DNA from 3 places in the Bariatricus sp. HCP28S3_F11 genome. Region 3 is predicted to be linked to each of the others. Evidence: predicted binding sites of a transcription regulator. Region 3 holds the regulator's gene; each other region holds the start of a gene.
The links. Region 3 encodes HrcA, which represses chaperone genes, less so after heat shock. Its sites were predicted from a motif close to TGTTAGCACTCNNNNNNNNNGAGTGCTAACA; they were not measured.

Region 1: the regulator HrcA is predicted to act here: its motif matches at 8,500-8,530, upstream of ACTNBR_RS00780 (co-chaperone GroES).
Region 2: the regulator HrcA is predicted to act here: its motif matches at 8,791-8,821, upstream of htpG (molecular chaperone HtpG).

What each region holds. Positions count from the first base shown of each region.
Region 1 covers NZ_JBQHUC010000001.1:159,108-169,428, reverse strand. The annotation lists partial or broken gene ACTNBR_RS00820 (ABC transporter ATP-binding protein) at 1-525, opposite strand, end outside; gene ACTNBR_RS00815 (PLDc N-terminal domain-containing protein) at 526-729, opposite strand; gene ACTNBR_RS00810 (helix-turn-helix domain-containing protein) at 756-1,871, opposite strand; gene hdhA (7alpha-hydroxysteroid dehydrogenase) at 2,189-2,986, opposite strand; gene ACTNBR_RS00800 (manganese efflux pump MntP family protein) at 3,655-4,239, shown strand; gene ACTNBR_RS00795 (TPM domain-containing protein) at 4,366-5,178, opposite strand; gene ACTNBR_RS00790 (hypothetical protein) at 5,195-6,313, opposite strand; gene groL (chaperonin GroEL) at 6,537-8,150, opposite strand; gene ACTNBR_RS00780 (co-chaperone GroES) at 8,204-8,476, opposite strand; gene ACTNBR_RS00775 (flavodoxin family protein) at 8,669-9,286, opposite strand; gene ACTNBR_RS00770 (MATE family efflux transporter) at 9,368-10,321, opposite strand, start outside.
Region 2 covers NZ_JBQHUC010000017.1:35,577-45,897, forward strand. The annotation lists gene ACTNBR_RS09355 (DUF7604 domain-containing protein) at 1-471, shown strand, start outside; gene lepB (signal peptidase I) at 471-983, shown strand; gene ACTNBR_RS09365 (DUF7601 domain-containing protein) at 1,192-2,265, shown strand; gene srtB (class B sortase) at 2,288-3,115, shown strand; gene ACTNBR_RS09375 (Spy0128 family protein) at 3,099-3,761, shown strand; gene ACTNBR_RS09380 (ABC transporter ATP-binding protein) at 4,413-5,117, shown strand; gene ACTNBR_RS09385 (FtsX-like permease family protein) at 5,124-8,756, shown strand; gene htpG (molecular chaperone HtpG) at 8,907-10,321, shown strand, end outside.
Region 3 covers NZ_JBQHUC010000007.1:56,357-66,677, forward strand. The annotation lists gene ACTNBR_RS05260 (DNA internalization-related competence protein ComEC/Rec2) at 1-1,320, shown strand, start outside; gene holA (DNA polymerase III subunit delta) at 1,317-2,312, shown strand; gene lepA (translation elongation factor 4) at 2,363-4,177, shown strand; gene hemW (radical SAM family heme chaperone HemW) at 4,179-5,393, shown strand; gene hrcA (heat-inducible transcriptional repressor HrcA) at 5,556-6,599, shown strand; gene grpE (nucleotide exchange factor GrpE) at 6,626-7,318, shown strand; gene dnaK (molecular chaperone DnaK) at 7,429-9,300, shown strand; gene dnaJ (molecular chaperone DnaJ) at 9,399-10,321, shown strand, end outside.

The DNA of each region.
Region 1 (10,321 bases), on a different contig from region 3:
GATGTCCAGTATTTCCTTGCGCCCCAGTGGGTCCAGAGCAGAGGTCGGCTCATCGCAGATCAAGAGCTTCGGTTTTCCAAGCAGTGCCTGTGCAATCCCAAGCCTTTGCTTCATCCCTCTTGAAAATCCGTGTATCCTTTTATCAGCTTTCGTCAGTCCGACCATCTCCAGTAGCTCATCCGCTCTTTTGTCCGCTTCTTTCCGGGTGATCCCGGACACTTCACCGCAGAGCCTCAAATATTCTCTCGGAGTCATAAATCCATAATATTCCGGGACATCCGGCAGATAGCCGACATACCGGTTGGTTCGTGTCTGCCCGTAGCACACCGCCTCTCCCTCCACCAGAATTTCCCCGCCGTCCATCCGCAGCAGACCCAGAATCATTTTCATAGTCGTCGTCTTACCGGCCCCATTCTCGCCGATAAACCCGAACACCGAATGCTCCGGGACCCGGAAACTCAGATCGCGAATGATCTCCTGGCTACCAAATGATTTTTTCACCTGCGAAACTGTCAGTGTATCCATCTAACTCTCCTCTTTTCCCAGAAGGAAATACAGCACCGGACCGATAAATTCCATTCCGATAATGGTTACGACAAGCCAGATCGCCCGATTTCCTCTTTTATAGTTCTTGTGTGTAAGAATATGGTAAATGGTGTAGCCCAGAAGTCCGAACTGGACAATCACAAGCGGTATAAGAAACGGTAGCATTTCATTTAGATTATTCATAATGGTTCTCCTTCCTTGTTTGGATGTTATTCTTCTTTCAATATTCGGATAGTATTTCGGAAAATTTCCTGTTCCCTGATTTCGTCAAACGCAGGATGCATAAGCCCCTGAACTGCGCTGTCGCGGATCGTTTTCTTATCTCTGGGCGCTCTTCCTCCCAGATCGAAGCTATCATACCATTTGGAAATGGTGTCAAAATAATCATCTCCGTGCCGCTCCAGGTTCTCTTCTTTCAACATCCAGTCGATGACCGTTCCATACAGTCTGACTCTTTCCAGCGCTTCTTCCGTATGATGATGCATGGTATACACCATAGCGGCCTCCAGATGAAAGAGTGCGGCAGAGTTCGGAACCAGACGTTCTACAGCAAAGAGTTTGCAGATTTCATCCGTTCTTCGTATGATCTCACTGCAAAGCTCCATCTCTTCTTTCTGAATATCCAGATATAACGTCGCCCCGTCAATCAGTAACATAAGATGAGTGAACATACTGACCTGTGTACGCCGGATCGCCTTCTCTTTCTCTCCGGCCATCTGATAAGCCTGTATCAGCAAAGAATCCGCCGTCCTTTCCATCCGCTGTGTCTGATCCAATTCTTCCAACTGCTCGATCACTTCATTTACCCTTCCCTGCATCAGCCGAATGACGGCACGAATCATGACCGTTTCATTACAGATTCGTATGTTTTTGCAGTCATCCAGTATATGACCGCACAACTGATCCGCTTTTTTCAAAATCTCCTGACCCCGCTTTTCATCACCGGCCAGCATAAAATGGTTCAGCCACAAAAGGCAGATCTGATATAAAATAGAATAACAGGAATAGTATTTCCGTACCAGTTCTTCACTCTCCTTTATCACATCTTCAAATGGTCTGGATGCAAATTCTCCCGCCAGACGGTAGTACTGCTTCTGGATCTGTTCTTTACTTAACTGCGGAGAATAGCCCAGAAGTTCATCTACCGTCACGTTAAAAAAGGACGCCAGCTGCGGAAGAATCAAAATATCCGGCAGACTCTGCCTGGTCTCCCATTTGGAAACCGATGCCTTGGTCACCCCGATAAAATCCGCCAGTTCTTCCTGTGTAACCTTCTTCTCCCGCCGAAGCCTGGTCAGATTATCGGCAAACTGTAAGGTGTTCAATATATTTTCCCTCCTTTAGTCCGGTTTGTTTAATATCATTTTATTGGAAAATGCTATGAGAAACAATGGAGGCTTACGATACTTTGCGATTTTTTATCAACTGTCACGATACTTTTTTCAAATTCAGAGCTTTGGAATCGAGGAAATGGAGCTAAGCTGGCTCCAAATGCTATTAAATGGTTAACAAATGGCCTCAAACTCACCACACAAAAAAAGACTGCAATACCTTGATTGAATCAAAATCATCAAAGTATCACAGCCTGATTATACTTATTTAAGTTGCAATGAATTAACCGATTTGTATACGACTACATATTCTACCGTCTGTTCTTCATTTCAATCATGTCGCCAAATACCGGTGTCGGCATGCCGAAACCTCCGGATACATCCACGATCTGTCCCGTTGTGTATGCTGCATCGTCACTTGCGAAATACAGTACCGTTCCTGCAATTTCTTCCGGTTTACCCATTCTGCGGATCGGTGTATGCTTCAGGAAAAATTCCTGGAATTCCGGTGTCAGATTTCCGGATACAGCTTCGGTTGCCGTCATTCCCGGAAGCACTGCGTTGCAGCGGATATTGTCTCTTGCACACTGTGTTGCAATCAGCTTGGTCAGATAGTTGATTGCTGCTTTGCTGGTTCCGTATGCAATCTGGGAAATATCCGGGCGGATGCCACCTACAGAAGAAATATTGATGATACTTCCGCCGCCATTTGCTGCCATATGTGGGATCACTGCCTGTGCACTGAGGAACACACTTGCAAGATTCATATCGATTGTACGAATATACTCGTCATATTCAGTAGACTTAATGTCAAGATCCTTCTTCGGATTGGATGTTCCGAAGTTATTTACCAGAATATCGATCTTGCCCTCATTCTTGATCACTTCCTCCACCATGGATGCATATGTTTCCTTCTTGGAAGCATCATTATAAACAGTCTTAACATTGCAGCCTTCCTTGTTCAGCTCGTCCGCACGCTCAGCAGCCCTCTCCATATTTCTTGCGCCGATATAAACGACTGCGCCCTCGCGCGCCAGACGCTGTGCACATGCCAGTCCGATACCTCTTGTCGCTGCAGTTACGATTGCTACTTTTCCATCTAATCTCATATCTATTCTAATCTCCTTTCCGATTGCTGTTATGTAATTCAACAGCGTTGTACACTATGATACCACAATTTAAGGAAAAATAAATATCTTTTTTGTGTATTATATATATTTTTATGTTATTATTTTGTCATTATTGTGTATATTTTAACATTTTGATAATCTTGTAACATACACGTCTTTATATGTTCCTTTATTAATTTGATACATTATAGAGTTTATGAAGGATGAATTGTTCAATAACAGAATGTTTCATAATCATTATATATCGGGTACTTGTTACGTGCTATTTACACGATATCATTGTTCCCCTTTTAAATGCCATAATTCTTCAAGATAGGTCTCTTTTTTATAAAATGACATTTTTTCTCAATACCGATTGACAATCTTTTCACCACATGATAAAATCACAACTGTTGTGAGGGAGTAGCGAGCGCAAATCCTTTGTGTAGCAAGTCAACATACTGGCCGTCTGGCCTGGCTTGTTTTAAATTGCGAGACTCATGTGTAACTGTGAAGCTATACATGGAGTCTGTTTTTTTTGTCCTGACACCAGGTATGGTTTTCACCGTATCTGGTTTTTTTATGACCGTTTTTATTCATTTTTTAATTAACATTTTCACATTTTATTATTACCAATGCGCAGTCATTATATTACGGAGGAATCATGTATGATGCTTGGATTTGTATTCTTTTTTAACAGTATTCTGCTGGGAGTCGGACTTGCCATGGATGCATTTTCTGTCTCTCTTGCCAATGGATTGAACGAACCTTGTATGAAACCCAGAAAAATGTGCCGGATTGCCGGGGTTTTCGCGATTTTTCAGGCAGTTATGCCGATGATTGGATGGATTTGTGTTCATACGATCGTGGAATATTTTCAGTCTTTTGAGAAATTCATCCCGTGGATCGCACTCATCCTTCTTGGATATATCGGGGGATCGATGCTGCATGAGGGACTTACCAGTAAAGAAGAACCTTGCGAGAAACCGGGTGTGGGATTTGCCGCGCTGATGATTCAGGGAATTGCAACTTCTATCGACGCACTTTCCGTTGGATTCACGATTGCGGATTATGATCTTCTTTCTGCTGCGATTTGTGCATTCATCATCGCAGTTGTTACTTTTATCATTTGTATGGGAGGGCTGGTAATCGGGAAAGGTGCCGGAACGAAGCTTTCCGGGAAAGCAACCATTCTTGGCGGTGTCATCCTGATTTTCATCGGACTTGAGATTTTCATTACCGGAGTCTTCTAAATACAATATCGTTTACAATAGTTCACCGGAGAGAACAGATACGTTCCCTCCGGTTTTACTTTACTCCTATTCGTCCAAAAGCTCTGAATGTTCATACGCAATTTGTTATGGAATTGTTATGAAATATCAGAATTTGCCGCCGCCACCGCCGTGTGTTGAACCGGAAGAGCTGGTGTGGGTGCTGCTTCCGCCGGAACTGCTGCTTTGCCGTTCAATTTTTCGAGTCGTCACAAACCGGTTGACAAGCCGGTCTTTCTGCAGGGACAGTGAAAAGCTGCCCGGAACCTCATAGTCTCTGGCCTCCGGTTTTCTGCGCACCGTCTTAAGTGCTGATTTTTTCGCACTTGCCATGATAAGTGCAATGATGAATCCGACAACAAACGATCCGAAAATCCAGAAGATCGGCATGGATCTGCGCGGCATATTTCCCACGTCATAAGGCTCTTCTTCATAGGCCTGGGTCAGAAATTTATCGCAGAGTGACGCATATTCTATAAACGCTGTCTCATAATCGCCATCACTTAGATACGGCACAAATTCATCGGATATGTATTCGATCCCCGCGTCGGTAAATGCTGTAATTCCAAAGCCGCAGGTACTGATCCAGTAGTCACGATCTTCCATGCTGACGAGAAGCAGGATTCCGTCACGGTCCTCGCCATATCCGTATCCGTTATAGTCATAGTAGTCATCCGCATACTCCATGGCACTCTTGCCTTCCAATGTATCCGTCGTGACTACGACCACATCACACCTCTGCCGTTCGCTGATCTCTTCCAGTAATTCTGTTAATTTGCTCTCTTCATCGTCATCTAAAAGGTCAGCATGATCCGCCACAAGCGGTGCCTCCCTCAGATACGCTCCCTCGGCTGATGCCGGAAGAACCGCAGACATTGCCAAAAGAATCGTAATTATAACTGCCAAAAATCGTTTCTTCATTTGTCCACCCCTCCCATCACAGCATGAAAATCCACATCAAAACACTGATGATCACTCCGAAGATCACACTTCGGGTTGCCACATAACGCCAGTAGGCTTTTTTATCCATCGGGAGATCACCCACCATCTTGCCGGTCTGTCCGTTCATAGCGAAGGTGTATTTCTTTCCTTCCCATGTTGTATTAAGGATCCATACCGGATACAATGCATATAAATATTTTGCATTGTAAATATTGACATTGCTTCCTGTCGTCGTAATCATCTGATATCCGGTTACAGTATTTCCAAAAACAGTTTCCGCACTGCTCGTGATTCGTTCTTTCGCACGCTCCAAACATTCTTCCATATCCACATCGTAGCGGTCTGCCACAAATCCCGCCAGATATGCCGGGGTAAATGGTACCGCCTCGGAGAAATCAAATGGCTCAATGGATTCCATCAGTGTATCATCCATTTTCTCGGAACCGTCCGCCGGAATCCGTTCGAACCGGACCGAGCCGCCGCGCTCTACCAAATAATGTTCATGTTCCGTATATTCGGTGTCGCCGTTCTCCCAGACACGGAGATTTCTCGCATCATACATAAAATGGGACTTGGTATCAGCATCAAACAGCCAGAACGGAACGTATACGCCCTTGATCTCATCAATATGGTTCTCATCCTTAAATACCTTCGGAAGGAACGGCTTGCCTTTCAGATGGCTGTAATATGCCGCCTTTGCAGCTTTCTTATCTTTCTTAAACGGAATGACATAATCCGGCTTCTGATCACCGGAAAATTGTCCCTTCATGACAACCCGGTTCCCGCAATACGGACAGGTGGTCGCTCCCGTTGTCTCTTCTGCAATGATCTCACCGCCGCAGGACTCACATACATAGACCCGCATTCCATCGGTCTCACCTTCTGCCCACTGATTATCGTTGGCCGCCTGCCAGTCTACTTTGTCCTGACTTCCACTTTGATTCTCGCTATATACCCCATCTGAAGCTGTCTGCTGTTTGTTTTCCTGCATTTTCTGAAATTCTTCCACCGCGATTTCGGTATCGCAGTAGGGGCACTTCATCTTCTGCGACTTACTGTCGAATTCCATGGCACCGCCGCAGGCCGGGCATTTGTATTCCATCATATCAGACATAGTTCTCATCTCCTTTCACGCGGCATCTCCGGGAGGATCTGCCGGACGTCTTTTGCTTTATGACGTTTCCTATATATTCAGTTTACCACCAGTTTTTGCATTAAGCAATTTCTAATTACGGAAACACTTTGAAACCTTTTTACAACAAAACACCCGCCCCTTAAACGGGACGGGTATCTTGTTTTAGAGAGGGATATATCATATGCAATTCGTACATATGTAATTAGTACATATCCGGTGACGGCTGTGCTGCCGGAGCCGGTTCCTTAATGTCTGCTACTGCTGCTTCTGTTGTAAGAAGGGTTGCTGCTACACTAACCGCATTGGCAAGTGCATTCTTGGTTACTTTGACAGGATCAATGATTCCTGCTTCCATCATATCTACATAGGTTTCGTGAACCGCATCGAATCCGATTCCTACTTCACTTTCTTTCACTTTGTTGATCACAACTGCACCTTCCAGTCCGGCATTGTCAACGATCGCATAGAGTGGCGCTTCCAGAGCTTTTGCAATGATTTCTGCTCCGGTCTTCTCATCACCGGTCAGTGTTGCCGCAAATTCATCCACTTTCTTCTGTGCATGAATGTATGCGGAACCGCCTCCGAAAATAACTCCTTCTGCTACCGCTGCCCTTGTGGCATTCATGGCATCTTCCATACGATATTTTGCTTCTTTCATCTCGGTTTCTGTTGCCGCTCCGACACGGATCACTGCAACACCGCCGCCCATTTTTGCGATACGATCCATCAGTTTCTCTTTATCGAAATCGGATGTAGTCTCTGCCATCCGTCTCTTCAGATTTTCGATTCTAGCTTCTACATCTGTTTTATTTCCGGTGCCGTCTACGATCGTTGTATTTTCTTTTGTTACCTTTACAGATTTTGCACGGCCTAACATATCCATTGTTGCGTCCTTAAGCTGGATTCCGATGTCTTCCATGATAACCTGTCCGCCGGTAAGCGCCGCGATATCCTGCAGCATTTCTTTCCGGTTATCACCATAACCAGGAGCTTTCACAGCAACCACTTTAAGTGTTCCTCTGAGACGGTTTACGATCAATGTCGTAAGGGCTTCTCCTTCTACATCTTCTGCAAGAATCAAGAGCTCTCTTCCTTCTCTCATAATATTTTCAAGAATCGGAAGGATATCCTGAATATTGGAAATCTTACGGTCTGTCATCAGGATGTAAGGATTTTCCATATTGCAGACCATCTTTTCCTTGTCGTCACACATATATCCGGAAAGGTATCCGTTATCAAACTGCATACCTTCTACTACATCGATGTCCGTCTGCATTGTTTTGGATTCTTCGATGGTGATCACACCGTTCTCACCGACTTTTTCCATTGCATCTGCAATCATTTCACCGACTTCTTCATTTCCTGCGGAAATGGCGGCAACTTTTGCAATGTGTTCTTTGCCGGTTACCGGGCGGCTCATTTCTTCCAGAACAGAGACAGCCACGTCGGAAGCTTTCTTCATTCCTTTTCTAAGGATGATCGGGTTAGCTCCTGCTGCGATATTTTTCATTCCCTGATTCACCAAAGCCTGAGCGAGAACTGTTGCGGTCGTAGTTCCGTCTCCTGCGATATCGTTCGTCTTGGTAGCAACTTCTTTGACCAGCTGTGCTCCCATGTTCTCATAACGATCTTCCAGTTCAATCTCCTTCGCAATAGTAACACCGTCATTCGTAATCAGTGGTGTACCGTAGGACTGATCCAGAACCACATTCCTTCCTTTTGGTCCAAGTGTTACTTTTACGGTGTCTGCCAGTTTATTGACACCTGTCTCCATTTTCTTTCTTGCATCAATGTCATATGTAATATCCTTTGCCATGATTTATTCCTTCTTTCTTACTTTCTCAAATTCAATCTGATTTTATTCTTTTCTTATTCAACGATTGCAATGATATCATTCTGTGATACGATCACATATTCTTCGTCGTCCACCTTGATCTCGGTTCCCGCATACTGGGTACAGATGACTCTGTCTCCTTCCTTGACCTGCATCTCTTTTCCGTCTGTCCCGGGGCCGACTGCAATGACAACTGCTGTCTGTGGTTTTTCCTTGGCACTGTCTGGCAGGATGATTCCAGATTGTGTCTTCTCTTCTGCTTCCTGATGTTTCAAAACAACTCTGTTTCCTAATGGTTTTAATCTCATAAAAAATAACCTGCCTTCCTTTTTGTTAGCACTCTTTTGCGTTGAGTGCTTAGATTGTTTCCAAAAATATATTACTTCTTTTTCGAAGTAATATATTTTATTTTTAAACTATTTATTTTTGAATTATTATAGCACTTAATTATTGTTTGTCAACAGAGTTTATAGATTTTTTATAACTTAAATTTCATGTAACTAACGAATAAAATTCGTAGCCTGCTTTGCTTCTTTCTCCGGCAGACCATACTTTTCTTTTCCGAGTGCAATAGATTTCATAAGGAAGCTCATGTTGCGTGCCAGTGTCCTCATGCTCTGGAGTCCTTCTGCATCTCCTGCTGCTTCTCCCGGCAGGCGTCCGTGAATGCTGTTCCAGTACTGACCGGATGCTACCGGCATTCCGCTGATCGTGAAATACTTATTCAGCTCATCAAATGTGGAGGAGAGCCCTCCTCTTCTGGCTGCCACGACACTGGCTCCTACTTTCATGGTCTTGTCGAACGGAGTGCTGTAGAACAGACGATCCAGGAACGAGATCAGGGTCCCGTTGGCAGACGCATAATAAACAGGGCTTCCGATCACAAGTCCGTCACACTCTGCAAACTTCGGTGCAATTTCGTTAACACAGTCATCAAATACACATTTTCCTAATTTGGAACATCCGCCGCAGGCTGCACAGCCGCGGATGGCCTGATTTCCGACCTGCACGATCTCCGCTTCGATGCCCTCCTGCTCAAACACATGTTTCATCTCGTTTAATGCGATAAATGTATTTCCTTCTTTGCGCGGGCTTCCATTGATCAATAACACTTTCATTTTGTATTTCCTCCTTTATGATTATTGTTTTTTAACATACGGTTCATTAAATCCATTATATCAGTTTTCAGAACGATTTGGCTATGTAAGATTTTCATTTCTTTGCATCCACAGGTACACCACAACACAGATCACAACCGACACCAGGGATCCGGTCGCTGTTGCCAGCCCCATCGGGAGCAACGTATTCGGGAAATACCTGGATGCCAGATAGGCAAGCGGAACCCGGGCACATACGATCGAGATCGAATTGTGCAGGAACGAAAAGGATGAACGTCCATATGCGCAGAAATATCCGCTGAAACAGAAATGAATTCCGGCAAATACGCAGTCCCACACATAGCCGTGCATATATTCGCTGCCGAGACGGATTACCTCGGTATCTGTTGCAAATAGTCCTACAAACCATCCCGCGGCAAACTGCATGACAACCACTGTGACAAGTCCAAAGGAAACACACATCGTGATGGCATACCACAATGTCTTCTTCGCGCGGTCATGTTTTCCGGCACCGATATTCTGTGCCGCCAGTGCCGAAACGGTTGACAGCATGGAAGATGGAACCAGGAACAAAAAGCCAATGATCTTCTCCACAATTCCCACCGCAGCCGCATCATTTAACCCTCGCTGATTCACGATGATCGTTATAATGATGAAAGAAATCTGTATGAAACCGTCCTGCAGCGCAACCGGAATTCCTATCTTAAGCAATTGTTCCATGATCAGTTTCTTCGGACGAAAATAAGATTTCTTCATCACAATACCGCTCTGCCGCTTTCGAATGATACACAGGGATACGATCACACTGATCGTCTGGGAAATCGTCGTTCCAAGTGCAGCTCCCGCCGGTCCCAGTTCCAGACCACCGATGAACAGATAATCCAGAATGATATTTGCCACACAGGCGACTGCCACAAAGCACATCGGGCTTCTGGAATCCCCCATCCCGCGGAAAATGGAACTGATGATATTATAGGCTGTGATGAACGGGATCCCGATAAAGCAGATGGTAAGATAGAGGATCGTCCCCTGCAC
Region 2 (10,321 bases), on a different contig from region 3:
GGAGATAAGACGAAAGCGTTTACCATGGTTATACAGATCAAAGATAAAAACGGAAAAGAGGTAAATGGAACGTTCTCTTATATCGGAGGACAGAAAACGGATGTCAAGGATGCCAATACGGCAGTACAGGATGGCTTGCTCACTTTTACAAACGGAACAGCGGCAATCGAATTAAAACACGGTCAGCAGATCACCTTGAAGCAGCTTCCTCTGGGAGGAACATTTACGGTAGAAGAATCAGATGAGGGAGCAGCGGGATATAGTGTTTCTTATAATGGCGACTGGACAGAAGAGGCATCGGGCACTCTGGATAAAGACGCACTTGTAGAAGTGGTCAATCAAAAAGATGCGGTCCCGGTGACCGGTATCGTGGAAACTCAGGGTGGTTCGATTTTGGTCTCCGGAATAGCAGGACTTGCGTTTGTTGAAGGAATCTGTGCGTTGACCCTTCGCAGAAGGAGAAGAAGCTGATGGAGTCGGAGAGCAGGAAACCTTCGCTTTGGGAGGATGTACGGTATCTGTTTGTGAAAATAGGGCTGTTGGCCCTGGTAGTGGTGGTGATGGTTACCTGCTTTTTCGGAATCTTTCGTTCGGGTGATAACTCCATGAAGCCGGCAGTTAAGGACGGAGACCTTGTCATAACATGGCGGATTCAGAAAGACTATCAGGCGGGAGATGTCATTGTTCTGGAGAACGATGATAAAAAAGAAATACGCCGAGTAATCGCAGTTGAAGGAGATACAGTGGATTTTACGGAAGATGGAATGGCAATCAACGGATATCTGCAGGTGGAAAGTGACATTTACACAGAGACCCTTCCATATGCAGAAGGGTTCGCATTCCCGTTAACAGTGCAGGAAGGTGAGGTGTTTGTACTTGCCGATCACCGGGAAAATGCGACGGACAGCCGAATCTATGGACCGGTATCCATTGAGCGGACCTATGGAAAAGTCATGACGGTCATTCGGCAGAGAGGGATATAAACGCAGCCCCTTCATGGCTGTGGTTATATAAAAATTAAAGTAACTGTTCAGAGCCAACCTCGAAAACACTTCGTGTTTCCTCAGTGTGGTGTATCCGCCAAATAGATTTGTGCAAAAAAGTGTACACGAATGCAAGCATTCAACGCCCTTTTTTGACAAATCTGCTTGCCTCTGAACAGTTACAAATAAAAAAGAGGAGGAAAAAGACATGATCAAAATGAAACGATTAAGAGCATTGCTTCTTACAGGTGTGATGACAGTAACGATGGCCTGCGGAGGAACCGTAATGGCTGATGAAGGAAAATCACAGGATACGGTGCCGGAAGTGGAGGCAGAAATCACAAAAGTGTTGGAATTTGCAGAAGGTGTCAGTGTGCCGAATGCAAGATTTCAATTTGAAATTACAAAAGTGACCGAAGATGCACCGGATGCAACAATAGAGGATATTACATATTCATCAGATGATGAGACGGGTGATGTGGCAGGCGGAAAATACAGTATCGCAAAGGATAGTAATATTGTATTTGGAACATTTCCGCATGCAGGAGAGTATGTGTATACTGTGACAGAAAAAGCAGATACTTATAAAGAAGCAGAAAATGAAGATATGATCTACTCAGATGCTTCCTATGAATTACATGTATACGTAATCAATGATGATGACGGACTTACTGTTGACAAAATCACTGCAGAAAAGAACGGTAAGAAAATAGATTGTATTGAGTTCATCAATACATTTATCAAAAATAATCAGAAGCTTACGATCAGCAAGGAAACGGTCGGCGCATATGCGGATAAGACAAAAGACTTTACATTTAAAATAAAATTCATTAAATCTGCCACAGCTGGAGAAGAGACTTCGTACACCGGAAAAATCGGTAATGAAGAAGTGGTTTGTGTTGTTGATGAGGAAAAAGAGTTTGAGCTTCATGACGGTGAGAGCCTGGTGTTTGAAAATCTGCCGGCCGGAACCAGATATGTGGTAACAGAGGTTGGAGCGGAAGACGGCTATACACCGAGTGTGACCGTAGTAGAAAACGGAGTAAAAACGGTTGATGGCAAAACAGCCAAGGAAACGGATTCCCTGACATCCGTTGCTGGTAATCAGACATCCAATCTGGTAGGTGAGAATACCAATACTGCATCATTTACCAACACATATAAAGATGTTGCAATTACAGGAATTGTGGTAAATTCACTTCCGTTTGCAGTTATGATCGCAGCATTTGCAGCTGTGTTGGGAGTGCTGGCAGTTATGAAGAGTCGCAGGAGCTGCCGTTAAACAGGAGTGATCGTTTCAGAACATGGGGAAGTGTAACAGAAGTGGGACGAACGCGGTGAAAGAAAAAAGTCTTCTATATAATATCGGGAAACGAATTGTCCGGTGGATGGACGGCATGGTGAATCTGACCGTGTTCGTCCTCTTCCTCATGCTGGCAGCATATGGATGTTATGCTATCTGGGATTCGAATCAGATTTATTCAGAGGCCGATAAGAAACAATATGAAACATACAAACCGGAAGGGGACAATTCAGAGTCTTTTGCAGAACTGCAGAAACTGAACCCGGAGGTCATTGCGTGGCTCACGATTTATGGAACAAACATTGACTATCCGGTGGCGCAGACAGATGACAACCAGAAATATGTCAATGTGAATGCCAAAGGAGAATTCTCACTTGCCGGCAGCTTGTTTCTGGATTATCGAAACACATCGGATTTTTCGGATTTCTGCAATATCATTTACGGACATCATATGGAAAAAAAGGCGATGTTCGGAGAACTGGAGAATTTTACGGAGGAAACTTTTTTTAAAGAGCATCGATATGGAAGTCTGTATGTAAACGGAAGGGAGAAAGAGCTTGAGTTTGCTGCAATCTTAAAGGACGATGCATATAATAATGTGATATACAATCCTACGATTGGACAAGAAGAAAAAAAGCAGGAATTTCTTACATATATTAAGTTGCATGCTATGCATTCAAACGATATGGAGCTTTCGGAAAATGATCAGATCCTTTTACTTTCGACATGCACGCCGGAAGGGACAAACGGAAGATTCATCCTGGTGGCAAAGATTGACAACGAAATGAATGCTGGCAAAGGAGAGAAAGAAGATGGAAAAAAGAAATAGAAAGCGGAGAATAAAATTTTGGGTGACATTGTGCTGTGTTCTGGTATTTCAGAACATAACAGTAAGGGCTGCCGAGCAGTCCGCTGAGGTGACGGTTCCGGTGGAACAGGTATTTACGACGGAACAGATAGTTCCCGCAGATTTGAATCGCAGCTTTTCTTATCAAATGCAAGCAGTGGAGCCGTTAGACCCAATGCCGGAAGGAAGTGAAAACGGAAGGCTGGAGTTCAGGCTGAAAGACAATCAGCAGGTTCAGCTCGGACCGATCCGATATCAGCATGGCGGAGTATATGAATATGAAATCCGTCAGATTATTGCAACGAAAGAACAGAACTATTCATATGATGAACAGATCTATCATGTCAGTGTGTATGTGAAGAACACCACTGACGAGAAGATGGTCTGTCAGATCATTGTCGAGAATGAGAAAGGAGAAAAAACAGACGGGGTTAATTTCAGAAACAGTTATCAGGGAAAAACACCCGGAAAACCTTCAAATGTAAAAACAGGAGATGAAAAACAGCCGTTTTGGTGGATGCTTATTGCAGGAATGTCATGGATAAGCGCGTTTGCTGCTGTGGGCTTTGCCAGAAAGAGAAGAATGAATGTACCGGCAGGAATTCGGAGGGAAAAAAGTGAATTATAAATTGTTAAGGAACTTCCGGAAACGGAACGGATTTACACAACTTGTGGGACGGAAGTAGAGAAAAGGTGTAAAGCTTTTGATTATTCAATAAAGGCTTTACACCTTAGATGTTGTCCGTCATTCATAAATGGTTAAGAAAGTCAAAAATTAGTTGTAATGACGAAAAAACAGCCTGCAGTACATAATCGGGGGAAATACTGCAAACTGTTTTTTCTTAATAATTTCATTAAAGGAGAAATGAAAATAAAAAGTATCAAAATACTGAAAACGTCATATTAAATTATCTGCGTCCCTTTTATGGGTGGGGCAATTGTGACTGACTTAGGATGCCGCCCCGCTCAAGGAACTTTCTAAACTAGTAAGTTATCTTCAAGTTGCTATTATAATACCATGAGGTATTAGAGAAGTAAATTCGCAAAAAAGACAAATGCACTAAAAAAGAGAGAATGAAATTGTGCAAAATCACGTCGAAAAGGCAAAATCCACAAAAGAAAAAGAAGGCGAGAAAAAAATGAAGGAAAAAATGCTGAAGAAGGTATTGGTGAACAATTCTATCTTTATAAAACGTCTCTTTGATTTTTGATATACATGTGGTATCATTAAAGATATTTAAAGCTACATTATAAGCGGATGAAGCAAGAGGAGATTTTTATGAGTGCATTTGTTGAACTGAAGGAAGTGCGGAAGATTTATAAGATGGGGGAAATTGAAATTGCTGCTGCGGACGGGATTGATTTTACGATCAATAAAGGAGAATTTGCAGTTGTTGTAGGACCAAGCGGGGCCGGTAAGACGACGGTTCTTAATATCCTTGGCGGAATGGATACGGCGACAAGCGGTGAAGTGTGGATTGACGGCGCGGATGTGGCATCTTATAATGCGCGTCAGCTCACAGCGTACCGACGGGCTGATATCGGTTTTGTTTTTCAGTTTTATAATCTGATTCCAAACCTGACTGCACTTGAGAATGTAGAGCTGGCTTTACAGATCTGTAAGAATCCTCTTGATGCGGCAACGGTGCTTCAGGATGTGGGATTGGGAGACCGCTTAAACAATTTCCCGGCTCAGTTATCCGGAGGAGAACAACAGAGAGTTTCGATCGCGAGAGCACTTGCGAAGAGTCCGAAACTTCTGCTTTGTGATGAGCCGACAGGGGCTTTGGATTATAATACAGGAAAAGCAATTCTGAAGCTTCTGCAGGACACCTGCCGCGAACGGGGAATGACGGTGATCCTGATCACGCACAATTCGGCGATCACACCGATGGCAGATCGGGTTATTAAAATGAAAAACGGAAAGGTAGATTCGATGACCGAGAATCCAAACCCGGTATCGGTAGAAACGATAGAATGGTAGAGTAGAATGAAAAAGAATATATTACGCAAAGATTTTTTCATGGAAATCAGGAAATCGAGGGGGCGTTTTATTTCAATATTTTTCATTGTTGCACTTGGAGTTGCATTTTATTCCGGTATACGTTCATCGCAGCCCAGTATGCTGATTTCCGGAGATGCCTATTTTGATAGAGAAGAACTGATGGACATCAAGGTTATAGGTACGATGGGATTGACGGACGAGGATATTCAGGCGATTTCAGAAGTAAAAGGAATTGCGGAGGCGGAAGGAAGCTACAGTAAGGATGTCCTGTGCCCGACAGGAGAGAATGAGAAGGTCGTACATGTTATGGCGGTACAGGAGAATTTCAACACTGTTCAGGTTGTGGAAGGAAGAATGCCTGAAAAGGAAGGGGAATGTCTTCTGGATGAGGATTTTGTCGCGTATGGAGATTATCAGGTAGGCGATCGAATTACATTTCGCTCCGGAGATGATTCGGAACTTTCGGAATCCCTGACGTGTGATACATTTACGATTGTAGGGATTGGGAACAGTCCGCTTTACATATCATTCGGCAGGGGAAACAGTCTAATCGGAAACGGTGAGGTCAGCGGGTTTGTAGTAGTTGACAAGTCGTCGTTCAATCTGGATGTATATACAGAAGCTTATGTGCGGGTGAGCGATGCGGAGGATGCAGTGGCGTTTACGAAGGAATATGAAGATCTCACGGATGCCGCAAAAGCTGCAATCGAAGAAATTGAAGAAGAGCGCTGTAAGGCACGGCGTGAGGAAGTCCTGGAAGAAGCAAATTCAGAGATTGCAGATGCCGAGAAAGAGTTGGATGACAAATCGGAAGAACTGGATGCGGCAAAGCAGGAACTGGAGGATGCTCGCAGTACAGCCGCGAAGAAGCTGGCTGATGCAAAAAAGGAGCTGGAGGACGGCGAGGCACTTCTTACGCAGTCACGAAAGCAGATCGAAGACGGTAAGAAACAAATCGAAGATGCGAAATCCGAACTGAATCGTCAGCAGAGTACCTTAGATGAGGCAAAGAAGGAATATGAGAGCGGATATGCAGAATTTTCCGAAAAGGAGAAGGAATTAGACGAAGCGGAAGCGGAGTATCAGAAAAACTATGATCAGTATATGCCGCTGATCACTTCCGGGAAGGAAGAGATCGCCAATGGAAAAGAGCAGATTGAAGCCGGACGTGAGCAGATCGAAGAAGGAATCCTGCAGATTGATACCGGTATCGAACAGCTTCAGCAGGCAGCAGATGGTCTGGAGCAGATCGACTCGGCACTTGAAACATTGGATAAGCTGGTACAGATTGGGCAAAGCCTTTATGAAAAGATTTCTGCGGTTCCTGAGGAGGAACGTTCAGAACTGCAGAACAAACTCGTAGAGATTTACGAGGGAATGCTGGAGAAGAAAGAGGCACTGGAAGAACAGAAGAATGAAATTCTTGTTCAGCTGCAGGTGGCCGGAGTAGAAAATGAGGAGCAGATTCCTGCAAAAATAGAGGAGCTGCAGCAGCAGAGAGAGGAACTGATCCAGAAACGAAGTGAGCTGGATGCGACCGAGAAGGAACTCCTGGAAAAAGAAGAAGAACTTCTGAAGCAGGAGCAGCAGCTTATTGAAGCTGGGCAGGCTCTGGAATCGGGGAAAAAGCAGCTCGAGGATGGAAGAAAAGAACTGTTAGATGCAAAGCAGCAGATCGAAGACGGGCAGAGACAGCTGGATGCCGCATGGACACTGATCCGTGAAAAAGAGGAAAGCCTTAATCAGGGAAAAAAAGAAATTGTTTCGGCTGAGAAAGAACTGTCCGAAGGAAAATCCGAGTACGCCAAAGCGGCAGCGGATGCCGTGCAGCAGATTGAAGACGGTGAAAATCAGATCCGTGAAGGCGAAGAAAAATTGATTGAGGCGAAGCAGCAGATTGCGGATGCAAAAGCTGAGATTGCGAAGGTGGAAGAGCCGAAATGGTACATTCAGAACCGGAGTGAAGCAATGGCTGAATATGACGGCTATGGAGAAAATGCGGATCGTATGCGCTCGATCGGAGAGGTTTTCCCATTCTTGTTCTTCCTGGTCGCTGCGTTGATTAGCTTGACAACGATGACCAGGATGGTGGAGGAACAGCGTATCCAGATCGGCACGATGAAAGCACTCGGATACGGGAAATTGGCCATAGCTAAAAAGTATATTTTCTATGCACTTTCCGCGACACTTGGCGGAAGTATCGTGGGCGTCCTGATCGGTGAGAAGGTGTTCCCACTGGTTATCATTTATGCATATAAGATCCTGTATAAACATTTGCCGGATATTCTGCTCCCCTATCATTTGAGCTACGCGGTTCAGGCGACAGGAATTGCTGTGATCTGTACGCTTGCGGCGACGATCGGTTCCTGCTATAAGGAACTCGCATCTCATCCGGCTGCGCTCATGAGACCGCCGGCACCGAAACAGGGCAAACGGATCCTTCTGGAAAGAATCGGATGGTTCTGGAGAAGACTTAGTTTTACATGGAAATCATCGATCAGAAATCTGATCCGCTATAAGAAACGGTTCTTTATGACCATTTTCGGTATCGGAGGATGTATGGCACTTCTTCTGGTCGGCTTTGGCCTTAAGGATTGCATTTACGAGATCGTAGACCTTCAATATGAAAAGATACAGTTTTATGATGCGACTGCATATATGAATGATACGATCGATAAAGAAGAAAAAAATCAGATCCTTGACGAATTGGAAGCAGATTCGGCGCTGGATGATTTTACACAGGTGAGGATGCAGAAACTGAAAGTGAAATCGGAAAGCGATGAATCAAGCGTGTATCTTGTGGTACCGGAAAGTGAAGAAGAACTGAAAAGCTTTCTCAGCTTCCACAGCAGAACCAGTGATGAAACATATACACTTGCCGAAGATAAAGTGATTCTTACCGAAAAGATGTCTCAGATCCTTGCGGTGAATGTGGGAGATACCATCACGATCAAAGATGACGACAAAGGAGAACGTGAAGTTGTGATCGGCGCTATATGTGAGAACTATATGGGACATTATCTCTATTTGAGCAATGATACCTATGAAGAGCTTTATGGGGCACCGCCGAAATATAATAGCATCCTTCTTCGTATGAAGGACGGACAGGAAGACTCGATCGAGGAAACGGGCAGGACGCTGCTGGAATTTGATGATGTGTTAAATGTGAGTTACAGCAAGAGCATCGAAAGCAGGCTGGATGATATGCTTCGAAGTCTGAATCTGGTCATCATCGTGTTGATCGTTTCTGCGGGAATGCTTGCGTTTGTGGTGCTGTATAATCTGAATAATATCAATATCACAGAGCGAAGGCGTGAACTGGCTACACTGAAAGTTTTGGGATTTTATGATATCGAAGTCGCATCTTATGTATACAGAGAGAATGTGATGCTGACCTTCTTGGGAGCATTGGTGGGAATGGGACTTGGAAATCTCATGCACAGATTTGTGATCGTAACCGTTGAAGTCAATGAAGCGATGTTCGGAAGAGAAATTCACCCAATCAGCTATCTGTACAGCTTCCTGTTTACCGTGGCATTCTCTATGTTCGTGAACTGGATCATGTTCTACAAACTGAAAAAGATTGATATGGTGGAATCTTTGAAGAGCGTAGAATAGAAAGTTTAGAAAAAGTTTATATTTTTCACAAAATTATTAGCACTCATTCAAAATGAGTGCTAATTTTCTATTGACATTTGGATTTTAGGGTATTAAGATATCTGATAGATGTGAAAAAGAAAAAAATATTTAACATAAGGAGTGGTACAAATGGCAGCAAAAAAAGGCAGTCTTTCAATTAGCAGCGAAAATATTTTCCCGATCATTAAGAAATGGGTGTATTCCGATCATGATATTTTCGCACGTGAACTTGTTTCCAACGGATGTGATGCGATTACTAAACTGAAAAAACTGGATATGATGGGCGAATATGAAATGCCGGAAGATTATAAAGCAAAGATCCAGGTTATCGTAAATCCGGAAGAGAAAACATTGAAATTCATCGATAACGGACTTGGTATGACCGCGGATGAGGTGGAAGAGTATATCACACAGATCGCTTTCTCCGGCGCAACGCAGTTCCTTGAAAAGTATAAGGACAAGACGACAGAGGATGACATGATCGGTCACTTTGGCCTTGGATTCTATTCCGCATTCATGGTTGCGGACGAAGTACAAATCGATACACTTTCTTATAAAGAAGGCGCAGTACCGGTACACTGGGTAAGTGATGGCGGAACAGAGTATGAGATGGAAGACGGCAATAAAGAGGGAGTTGGAACGGAGATTACCTTATTGCTTAATGAAGACAGCCTTCAGTTTGCCAATGAATACCGTATGCGTGAAGTGCTGGAGAAATATTGCTCCTTCATGCCGGTAGAGATCTATCTTTCAAAAGAAAATGCAGAGACAGAATATGAGACGATTCCGGAAGAAGAACTTCTGGATACCGATGAGGTCGTTGAACATATCCATGAAGATGCAAAGATGGAAGAAAAAGAAAATGAGAACGGCGAAAAAGAAATGGTAGAAGTTTCACCGGCAAAGGATAAAGTTAAGATTGTGAAGCGTCCGGTTCCGATAAATGATACACAGCCGCTCTGGACCAAACATCCGAATGAATGCACGAAAGATGATTATATCGAATTCTACCGCAAAGTATTTATGGATTACAAGGAGCCTCTGTTCTGGATCCATCTGAACATGGACTATCCGTTTAATCTGAAAGGTATTCTGTACTTCCCGAAGATCAATACAGAATATGATTCCATCGAAGGAACCATCAAACTGTATAACAACCAGGTATTTATCGCAGACAATATCAAGGAAGTGATTCCGGAATTCCTGATGGTATTAAAGGGCGTGATCGATTGCCCGGATCTTCCGCTGAACGTATCAAGAAGTGCACTGCAGAATGATGGATTTGTACAGAAGATCGCAGAATACATTTCCAAGAAAGTGGCAGACAAATTGTCCGGAATGTGCAAGACTGATAAGGAAACTTATGAAAAATACTGGGATGATATCAGTCCGTTCATCAAATTCGGCTGCCTGAAGGATGAGAAATTCTGTGATAAGATGAAAGATTACATCCTCTTCAAGAATCTGGATCACAACTATCTGACACTCAAAGAATGTATTGAGAAGAACGGCGGCACGATTGTAGAGCCGAATGAGAATAAAGA
Region 3 (10,321 bases):
TTGTCCTTCGGCGCCGTGCTCGGTGTCTACCTGATTCTGCCCTTCTGGCAGACAGAAGGGGAGGCGAAATGGAAACGCACCATAAAAATGTCGCTGTCGGTTCAGCTGGCAGTGCTTCCAATCATGCTGTATTATTATTATGAAATCAGTCCTTATTCCATATTCTGGAATTTGCTTGCGGTTCCGCTTGCGGGAATCGTGCTCGCATGCGGCTTCGCAGGGATCCTGACTGGAACGGTAGTTTCTGGGGGACTGTGGCCGGCACGCATCTCCTATGGAATAAGCGGTCTGATTCTTGGAATTTATGAAGAAGGAAGCAGGATCATGCTGGAGATCCCGGGTGCGAGATGGGTCGCAGGAAGACCGGGGACAGTGCAGATTCTGGCATACTATATGGTACTGGCCGTCATGTTGGCATGTTTTAGATTCGGGAAGAAGAAAGCCGCTTATACAGGAATTTTGGCAGCGGTTTTGCTCATGGGGTTCCCTCACGGCAGGGCGGGAGAGCTGGAAATCTATATGATGAATGTTGGACAGGGGGATGCATTTTTCCTCAGAGGACCGAAAGGTGGTACATACCTCATCGACGGAGGGAGCAGCACAGTGAGTGATGTGGGGAAATACCGGATCGAACCGTTTCTGAAATCCGAAGGTGTCGGGAAGCTGGATTATGTGTGGGTCTCCCACGGGGATATCGATCATCTTGGAGGAATTGAGGAAATGCTGAAACGACAGAAATACGGGATCCGAATCGAACGGATCGTACTTCCCGGGGAACGCTTCTGGGATGAAAAACTGTATGAATTTGCACAGACTGCCACAGAATACGGGGCAAAGGTCTACACGGTCGAAGCGGGGCAGATTCTTCGGGAAGGAGAAATGGAGCTTTTCTGTATCTGGCCGGGAGACGAGAAGGAGAAAGAAGAGATGCCGGAGCCGGGCAATGAAGCCTCCATGGTCCTTGCCCTTCGCTATCGCAGATTTGATATGCTATTTACCGGTGATCTGGAAAATGACGCAGAAGATACGGTGTCGGCAAGGATTGGGGAACTTCAGGAGCAAAAAAAGCTTTCGGACAGATTTGAAGTGCTGAAAGTCGGGCATCACGGATCGAGAAATGCGACATCGGAAAGACTTCTTGAAATAACAAGGCCGGATGCTGCCTGGGTGTCGGCCGGAGAGAAGAACCGCTATGGGCATCCGCACGAAGAAGTGCTGGAAAGACTTGCAAATTGGGGCGTCAGCTTATATAATACGAAAGACGGACATGCAGTGAAATTATGTACAGACGGGGAGAAATATAGTATACTGAGACCATGAAGAGTTTGAATGAAGATTTAAAAACCGGACAATTTAAACAGATCTATCTCCTATACGGGGAGGAGGCTTATCTGAAAAAACAGTACAGGGATCGTTTTGTAAAAGCGATGGTCTCCGAAGGAGATACCATGAATTATGCGTATTATGAAGGGAAAAACACGAATCCCCGGGAGGTGATCGACCTTGCCGAAACGATGCCGTTTTTTGCCGAGCGAAGGCTGATCGTGATGGAAAATACCGGGTTCTTCAAGAGCTCGGTGCCGGAACTGGCAGAGTATCTGAAAGAGATTCCTCAGACTTCGTTTCTGATCTTTGTCGAGGAGGAGATCGATAAGAGAAGCAAGCTGTACAAGGCAGTAAAGGACAGAGGAAGGATCGTAGAATTGAAACGCCAGGATGAGAAGACTCTGGTGCGCTGGATTCTCGGTATGGTAAAAAAAGAGAATCAGAATATGACGGAATCTGCCGCCAGATATTTCCTGGACAAGGTGGGCAATGACATGGAGAACATCCAGAAAGAGTTGGAAAAGCTGTTCTGCTATTGTTTGAATCATACGGAGATCACGGTGGCGGACATAGATGCGATCTGTACGACCCAGATCACGAACCATATCTTCGACATGGTGGATGCGGTGGCGAACAAGGAACAGAAGAAAGCGCTGGATTATTACTATGATCTGCTGACGCTGAAAGAACCGCCGATGCGGATCCTGTATCTGCTGACCAGACAGTTCCGCATTCTGATGGAAATCAAGGAAATGGAAAATCAGGGAGTTCCATCCAAAGAGATGGCATCCAAAGCCGGGATCATGCCGTTCCTGGTGGGAAAATACCGGGCACAGGCACAGGCGTTTTCCGCAAAAGAGCTTCGGCAGATCGTCGAGGCGGGCGTGCAGACCGAGGAGAATGTCAAGACAGGAAGAATGGGAGATGTCCTGTCGGTCGAGCTCTTTCTGGTACAGTACAGCCGGAAAAAACCAAAGGTATCATAATATACAGACAGGATATGAGAAAGATAGGATAAGGAGACGAAAAAAGGGCTATGCATATGGATCAAAAGAAAATTCGGAATTTTTGTATAATTGCGCATATCGACCACGGGAAATCTACATTGGCAGACCGGATCATCGAGATGACCGGCCTTCTTACCAGCCGGGAAATGCAGGCACAGGTACTGGACAACATGGACCTGGAGCGGGAGAGAGGGATTACGATCAAGTCCCAGGCAGTCCGCACCGTCTACAAGGCAAAAGACGGGGAGGAATACATTTTCAATCTGATCGATACTCCGGGACATGTGGATTTTAATTATGAAGTTTCCCGTAGTCTCGCCGCGTGTGACGGTGCGATATTGGTTGTGGATGCCGCTCAGGGGGTTGAGGCACAGACGCTTGCAAATGTATATCTCGCACTGGATCATGATCTGGATGTCATGCCTGTTATCAATAAGGTGGATCTTCCGAGTGCAGAACCGGAACGTGTGATTGAAGAGATTGAGGACGTGATCGGGATTGAAGCACAGGATGCACCGAGAATCTCTGCAAAGACCGGTCTGAATGTGGAAGAAGTGCTGGAACAGATCGTGGAGAAGATCCCGGCACCGGAGGGAGATCCGGACGCCCCGCTTCAGGCACTGATCTTTGATTCACTCTACGATCCGTATAAAGGGGTCATCGTATTCTGCCGGATCAAGGAAGGCTGCATTGCAAAGGGAACACCAATCAAAATGATGGCGACCGGGGCAACGGCGGATGTCGTGGAAGTGGGATATTTCGGAGCGGGTCAGTTTATTCCTTGTGAAGAATTGTCAGCCGGGATGGTAGGATATTTTACAGCCAGTCTGAAAAACGTGAAGGATACGCGTGTCGGTGACACGGTGACGAATGCACAGAGCCCCTGCGATCAGCCGCTGCCGGGTTACAAGAAGGTCAATCCGATGGTGTACTGCGGAGTGTATCCTGCGGACAGCTCCAAATATCCGGATCTGAGGGATGCGCTAGAGAAACTGCAGTTAAATGATGCGGCGCTTCAGTTTGAGCCGGAGACTTCACTGGCGCTTGGATTCGGTTTCCGCTGCGGTTTTCTGGGACTTCTCCATCTGGAGATCATTCAGGAACGTCTGGAACGGGAATACAATCTGGACCTGGTTACGACGGCGCCCGGAGTTATCTACAAAGTACACAAGACAAACGGAGAGGTGATCGAGCTTACCAACCCGTCTAATCTGCCGGACCCTGCGGAGATTGAATATATGGAAGAACCTGTCGTCAAAGCGGAGATCATGGTAACATCGGAATTCATCGGCGCGATCATGGATCTGTGCCAGGAAAGACGGGGCGTGTACCAGGGAATGGAATATATCGAAGAGACAAGAGCGGTGCTTCACTATCACCTGCCTTTGAATGAAATCATCTATGATTTCTTCGATGCACTGAAATCCCGTTCACGCGGATACGCTTCTTTTGATTATGAACTTCTCGGGTATGAGAGGTCCGAGCTGGTCAAGCTGGATATTCTCATTAATAAAGAAGAAGTCGATGCACTTTCCTTCATTGTATTTGCAGGAAGCGCTTATGACCGGGGAAGAAAGATGTGTGAAAAGCTGAAGGAAGAGATCCCGAGACAGCTCTTCGAGATCCCGATCCAGGCAGCGATCGGAAGCAAGATCATTGCGCGTGAGACGGTCAAAGCTCTGCGTAAAGATGTTCTTGCGAAGTGTTACGGCGGTGATATCACACGTAAGAAGAAACTTCTGGAGAAGCAGAAAGAAGGAAAGAAACGTATGCGTCAGGTGGGAAATGTAGAAATTCCGCAGAAAGCATTTATGAGTGTTCTGAAATTGGATGATAAGAAATAATATGGAAAGAAAACAAATATCAGGTGGGGCGGGCAAGCCTTTGGAACTGTACATTCATATTCCGTTCTGCCTGAAGAAATGTGCCTACTGTGATTTCCTATCAGCGCCCGCAGGCGAGAAAGAGCGGGAAGAATATGTACAGATTCTGTGTGAGGAAATCAGGACAAATGCAGGAAAAGTGGAAGAGTATCAGGTCTCTTCCATTTTCTTTGGAGGAGGGACTCCCTCTCTTCTTACCGGAGACCAGTTCCGGATGATTCTTGATACGGTTCGGGATCAATATCACATTTCTGCGGATGCGGAGATTTCTATGGAGATGAATCCCGGTACGGTTACGGATGAAAAACTGAAAGCGTATAAAGATGCCGGTGTGAACCGGCTGAGCATCGGACTACAGTCTGTCCATGATGAAGAACTGCGGATGCTTGGAAGGATACACACTTATGAAGAATTCCTTGAGGCCTATAGGAGTGCGAGGATGTGCGGATTTGACAATATCAATATTGATCTGATTTCGGCGATCCCGGGTCAGACGGCGGAGAGCTGGACCGAAACACTGAGAACAGTCGCGGCTCTGGAGCCGGAGCACATTTCTGCATACAGTCTGATCATCGAACCCGGAACTTTATTCTATGACAGGTACGGGGAAGATGCAGGATGGGAAGAAAGGGCGGAGTCGGGATGTGAGAAAAGAAAGGGTGCAAATCTGCCGTGGCCTGCGCTTCCTACGGAGGAGGAAGAACGGGAGATGTATCATCAGACAGAGCAGATCCTCGTCGGTGCGGGATATCAGCGGTATGAGATTTCCAATTATGCAAAGCCCGGATACCGATGCAGGCACAACTGCGGGTATTGGAGAAGAGTGCCGTATCTGGGGTTCGGCGTGGGTGCCGCCACATTTTTTGAAGGGGCAAGATACAGTAATCCGGAAAAGATGACGGAATACAGGGATAATTTTGAAGAAAAATTTTCCGGAGAAAAACTCAGCCTGGAAGATGAGATGGAGGAATTCATGTTTCTCGGACTGCGCATGACGGAAGGCATATCGAAAACAGAATTTGAGGAAGCCTTTGGAACCGGGATCGAAGCGGTCTACGGAAAACCGATCCGGAAACTGAAAGGTATGCATCTTATAGAAGAACATGAGGACCGTATCGCGCTTACAGAACAGGGAATCGATGTGAGCAATACGGTATTTGTGGAGTTTATGTTTTGAGAAAAGGACTGTCATATGGCAGTCCTTTTGCGATAAAAAAGTGTAACTATGAAATATTTATAAAGTGGGTTGACAAAGCGTGTTGGGAGTGATACATTAATAAGCGAAGATGATGTTAGCACTCGAATATACCGAGTGCTAATAAAACAAAGGAGGGTGCAGATGGAGTCTATACAGGAACTTAGTGAGCGGAAAACGAAAATCCTTCATGCCATCATTAAGAATTATTTAGACACCGGAGAGCCGGTGGGATCGAGAACGATTTCCAAGTATACGGATCTGAACTTAAGCTCTGCAACGATCCGGAATGAAATGGCGGATCTGGAAGAACTGGGTTATATCATGCAGCCTCACACATCGGCGGGAAGGATTCCATCTGATAAAGGATATCGATGGTATGTAGATATGCTGATGAGCCAGAAAGAGCAGGAGGTCACAGAACTCAAGGAGCAGATGCTGGAGAAGTCAGATAAGATGGATCAGCTCCTAAGGCAGGTCGCGAAAGTACTGGCAACGAACACCAATTACGCGACGATGATTTCCTCTCCGGTATATAACAGGAATAAGCTGAAGTTCATCCAGCTTTCACAGGTAGATGAGAACCAGTTGGTCGTCGTCATTGTGATGGATGGAAATATCGTAAAGAACCAGATTATTACACTGGAAGAGCCATTGGATAACGAAGCATTGCTGAAACTGAATATGCTGTTAAATACGGCACTGATCGGACTGTCGGTGGAAGAGATCAATCTCGGAATGATCGCCAGACTGAAGGAACAGGCAGGGATTCACAGTGAAGTGGTCAGTAATGTGCTGGATGCAGTGGCGAATGTGATACAGCTTGATGATGACATGGAGATTTACACCAGCGGCGCAACGAATATTTTTAAATATCCGGAGCTTAGCGATAAGCAGAGCGCTCAGGAGATTATCAGTGCTTTCGAAGAAAAGCAGCAGCTGGCAGCGCTGGTATCAAAGACGATGGCCAGCAGCGAGAATAAAGACATTCAGGTCTATATCGGAAATGAATCCAATGTGGAGAAGATGAAGGACTGCAGTGTTGTCACAGCGACCTATGAGCTTGGTGAGGGTATGCAGGGGACCATTGGAATCATTGGACCGAAGCGGATGGATTACGAACATGTAATGAAGACGTTAAAGACTCTGATGGCGGAACTGGATGAGATTTTCCACAGGGATGGTTAGAACATCCGGACTATGAAAGGAGAAAGGTGGCAGAACCGTTGGATAATCAGATGAGTAATGAAGAAATGGTAAAAGAAGCAGTGGAAGAGGCAAAGAAAGCCGCCATGGAAGCGGAAGCAGAAGAAGCTGCTGAAAAAGAAAATGATAAGGAAGAGGATTCCGAAGAAAGTCGGGAAGGTGAGAACAAAGAGGTCGGCGAAGCAGATGCGAAGGAAGAAGAAAAAACAGAAGAAACTGCGGAGCCGAAAAAATCAAAGCTTTTTGAAAAAAAGAATAAAAAAGACAAGAAGGATGAGCAGATTGCAGATCTGACAGATAAGCTTACCAGACAGATGGCAGAATTCGATAATTACAGAAAGCGGACTGAGAAAGAAAAATCAGCCATGTATGAGATCGGTGCAAAAGATATCGTGGAAAAGATCCTTCCGGTCGTTGATAATTTTGAACGCGGCCTGCAGTCTGTAGCTGAGGAAAACAAAGAAGATCCGTTTGTGCAGGGAATGGATAAGATCTACAAGCAGCTTATGACAACACTGGAAGGCATCGGTGTGAAACCGATTGAGGCGGTCGGACAGGAATTTAACCCGGATTTTCATAATGCAGTGATGCATATTGAAGATGAAGAGGCCGGAGAGAATGTCGTGGTCGAGGAATTCCAGAAAGGATATATGTATCGTGAAAGTGTTGTGAGACACAGCATGGTAAAGGTTGCTAATTAAAATAGCAGAATGAATGAAATAGTTTGTATATTTACACATGAAGATGCAGATATACTCTATATAAACAAAGTAAGTAAACAAATTTTTTAAAATATTAGGAGGTCTTCATAATGGGCAAAATCATTGGTATTGATTTAGGTACAACAAACAGTTGTGTAGCGGTTATGGAAGGTGGTCAGCCGGTTGTAATCGCAAATACAGAAGGTGCAAGAACAACACCGTCTATCGTAGCATTTACAAAAACAGGAGAACGTCTGGTAGGTGAACCTGCAAAACGTCAGGCAGTTACAAACGCAGAAAAGACAATTTCTTCTATCAAGAGAGAAATGGGAACAGACCATAAAGTTGACATTGACGGAAAGAAATATTCTCCGCAGGAAATTTCAGCTATGATTCTTCAGAAACTGAAAGCAGATGCAGAAGCATACCTTGGAGAAAAGGTTACAGAAGCAGTTATCACTGTTCCGGCATATTTCAACGATGCACAGCGTCAGGCTACCAAGGATGCCGGTAAGATCGCCGGTCTTGATGTAAAACGTATCATCAACGAGCCTACAGCGGCAGCACTTGCTTATGGTCTGGACAATGAAAAAGAACAGAAGATCATGGTTTATGACCTTGGCGGTGGTACATTCGATGTATCCGTTATTGAGATCGGTGACGGCGTTATCGAAGTATTATCTACAGCAGGTAACAACAGACTTGGCGGAGATGACTTCGATCAGAAGATCACAGACTATATGCTTGCAGATTTCAAGGCAAAAGAAGGTGTAGATCTTTCTACAGATAAGATGGCTCTTCAGAGATTGAAAGAAGCAGCTGAAAAAGCAAAGAAAGAGCTCTCGTCTGCAACAACAACTAATATTAACCTTCCGTTCATCACTGCAACAGCAGAAGGACCGAAGCATTTCGATATGAACCTGACAAGAGCTAAATTCGATGAATTAACTCATGAACTGGTTGAAAAGACAGCAGAACCGGTAAGACGTGCACTGTCTGATGCAGGTATCACAGCGTCTGACCTTGGCCAGGTACTTCTGGTAGGTGGATCTACCCGTATCCCGGCTGTACAGGAAGAAGTAAAACGTCTCACAGGCAAAGAACCGAGCAAATCTCTGAATCCGGATGAGTGTGTAGCCCTTGGTGCATCCGTTCAGGGCGGTAAACTGGCTGGAGATGCCGGCGCAGGCGACATCCTTCTTTTGGATGTAACTCCGCTGTCACTGTCCATCGAGACAATGGGTGGTGTTGCTACAAGATTGATCGAGAGAAATACAACAATCCCGACCAAGAAGAGCCAGATTTTCTCTACTGCTGCAGATAACCAGACAGCAGTTGATATCAACGTTGTTCAGGGTGAAAGACAGTTCGCAAGAGACAACAAGTCCCTCGGACAGTTCAGACTGGACGGAATTCCGCCGGCACCGCGTGGAATCCCGCAGATCGAAGTTACATTTGATATCGATGCAAACGGTATTGTAAATGTATCAGCAAAAGATCTGGGAACAGGAAAAGAACAGCATATTACGATCACAGCAGGTTCTAATATGTCCGATGCAGATATCGATCGTGCAGTAAAAGAAGCTGCTGAGTTCGAAGCACAGGATAAGAAGCGTAAAGAAGCAATTGACACCAAGAATGACGCAGACGCAATGGTATTCCAGACCGAGAAAGCAATGAAAGAAGTTGGTGACAAGATCGATGCTGCTGACAGAAGCGCAGTAGAAGCTGATGTTCAGACTCTGAAAGATTTGCTTGCAAAAGCAGGCGATGAAATGACAGATGCTCAGGTCGCTGAGATCAAGGCTGCAAAAGAAAAACTGATGGAAAGTGCACAGAAGCTGTTCACAAAGGTTTATGAGCAGGCTGGTGCTGCAGCCGGCGCAGCAGGAGCACAGGGTGGACCGGCTCCGGAAGCAGGACCGGCACCGGAAGGATACAACGGAGATGACGTTGTAGACGGAGATTATAGAGAAGTTTAAGTTCTTGTTTAACAAAATTATTTTCTGCAAGGCGGGTAAATCCGTCTTGCAGATTTGTTGCTATGCATACGAAAAAGTAGAAGTGATGAGGTAGGGTTATGGCAGAATCAAAAAGAGATTACTATGAAGTCCTTGGTGTCTCCAAAGATGCGGATGAGGCGACATTGAAGAAAGCATATCGGGCTTTGGCCAAGAAATACCATCCGGATATGAATCCGGGGGATGCCGAGGCCGAAAAAAAGTTTAAAGAAGCCTCTGAAGCATATGCAGTACTGAGTGATCCCGAAAAACGTCGTCAATATGACCAGTTTGGACATGCCGCCTTTGAAGGAGGTGCCGGCGGAGCCGGGGGATTCGGAGGATTCGATTTTAACAGCGCAGATTTCGGCGATATTTTCGGCGATATATTTGGTGATTTATTTGGCGGAGGCAGAAGAGGAGGCCGTGCCAATACCGGTCCTATGAAAGGGGCAAATATTCGAAAAGGTGTTAGAATTACATTTGAAGAGGCTGTGTTTGGCTGTGAGAAGGAACTGGAGGTTGTGTTGAAAGATCCGTGCAGTAAATGTAACGGTACCGGGGCAAAACCGGGAACAAGTCCGGAAACCTGCAGCCGATGCGGTGGAAAAGGACAGGTAGTCTATACATCCCAGTCGTTCTTCGGAACAGTACAGAATGTACAGACTTGTCCGGAGTGTCAGGGAACAGGTAAGGTTATTCGCGAAAAATGTCCGGATTGTGGAGGAACAGGATATACGTCCAGTCGAAAGAAGATTAAGGTTTCTATTCCGGCAGGTATTGATAATGGACAGAGCGTACGGATTCGCGAAAAGGGAGAACCTGGGGTGAATGGAGGTCCGAGAGGAGATCTTTTGGTCGAGGTTACTGTTTCACGGCATCCGATTTTCCAGAGACAGGATGTACATCTGTTTTCAACAGCACCGATTACATTTGCACAGGCAGCGCTCGGTGGTGACGTAAGAATTAAGACGATTGATGGGGATGTGCTTTATAATATAAA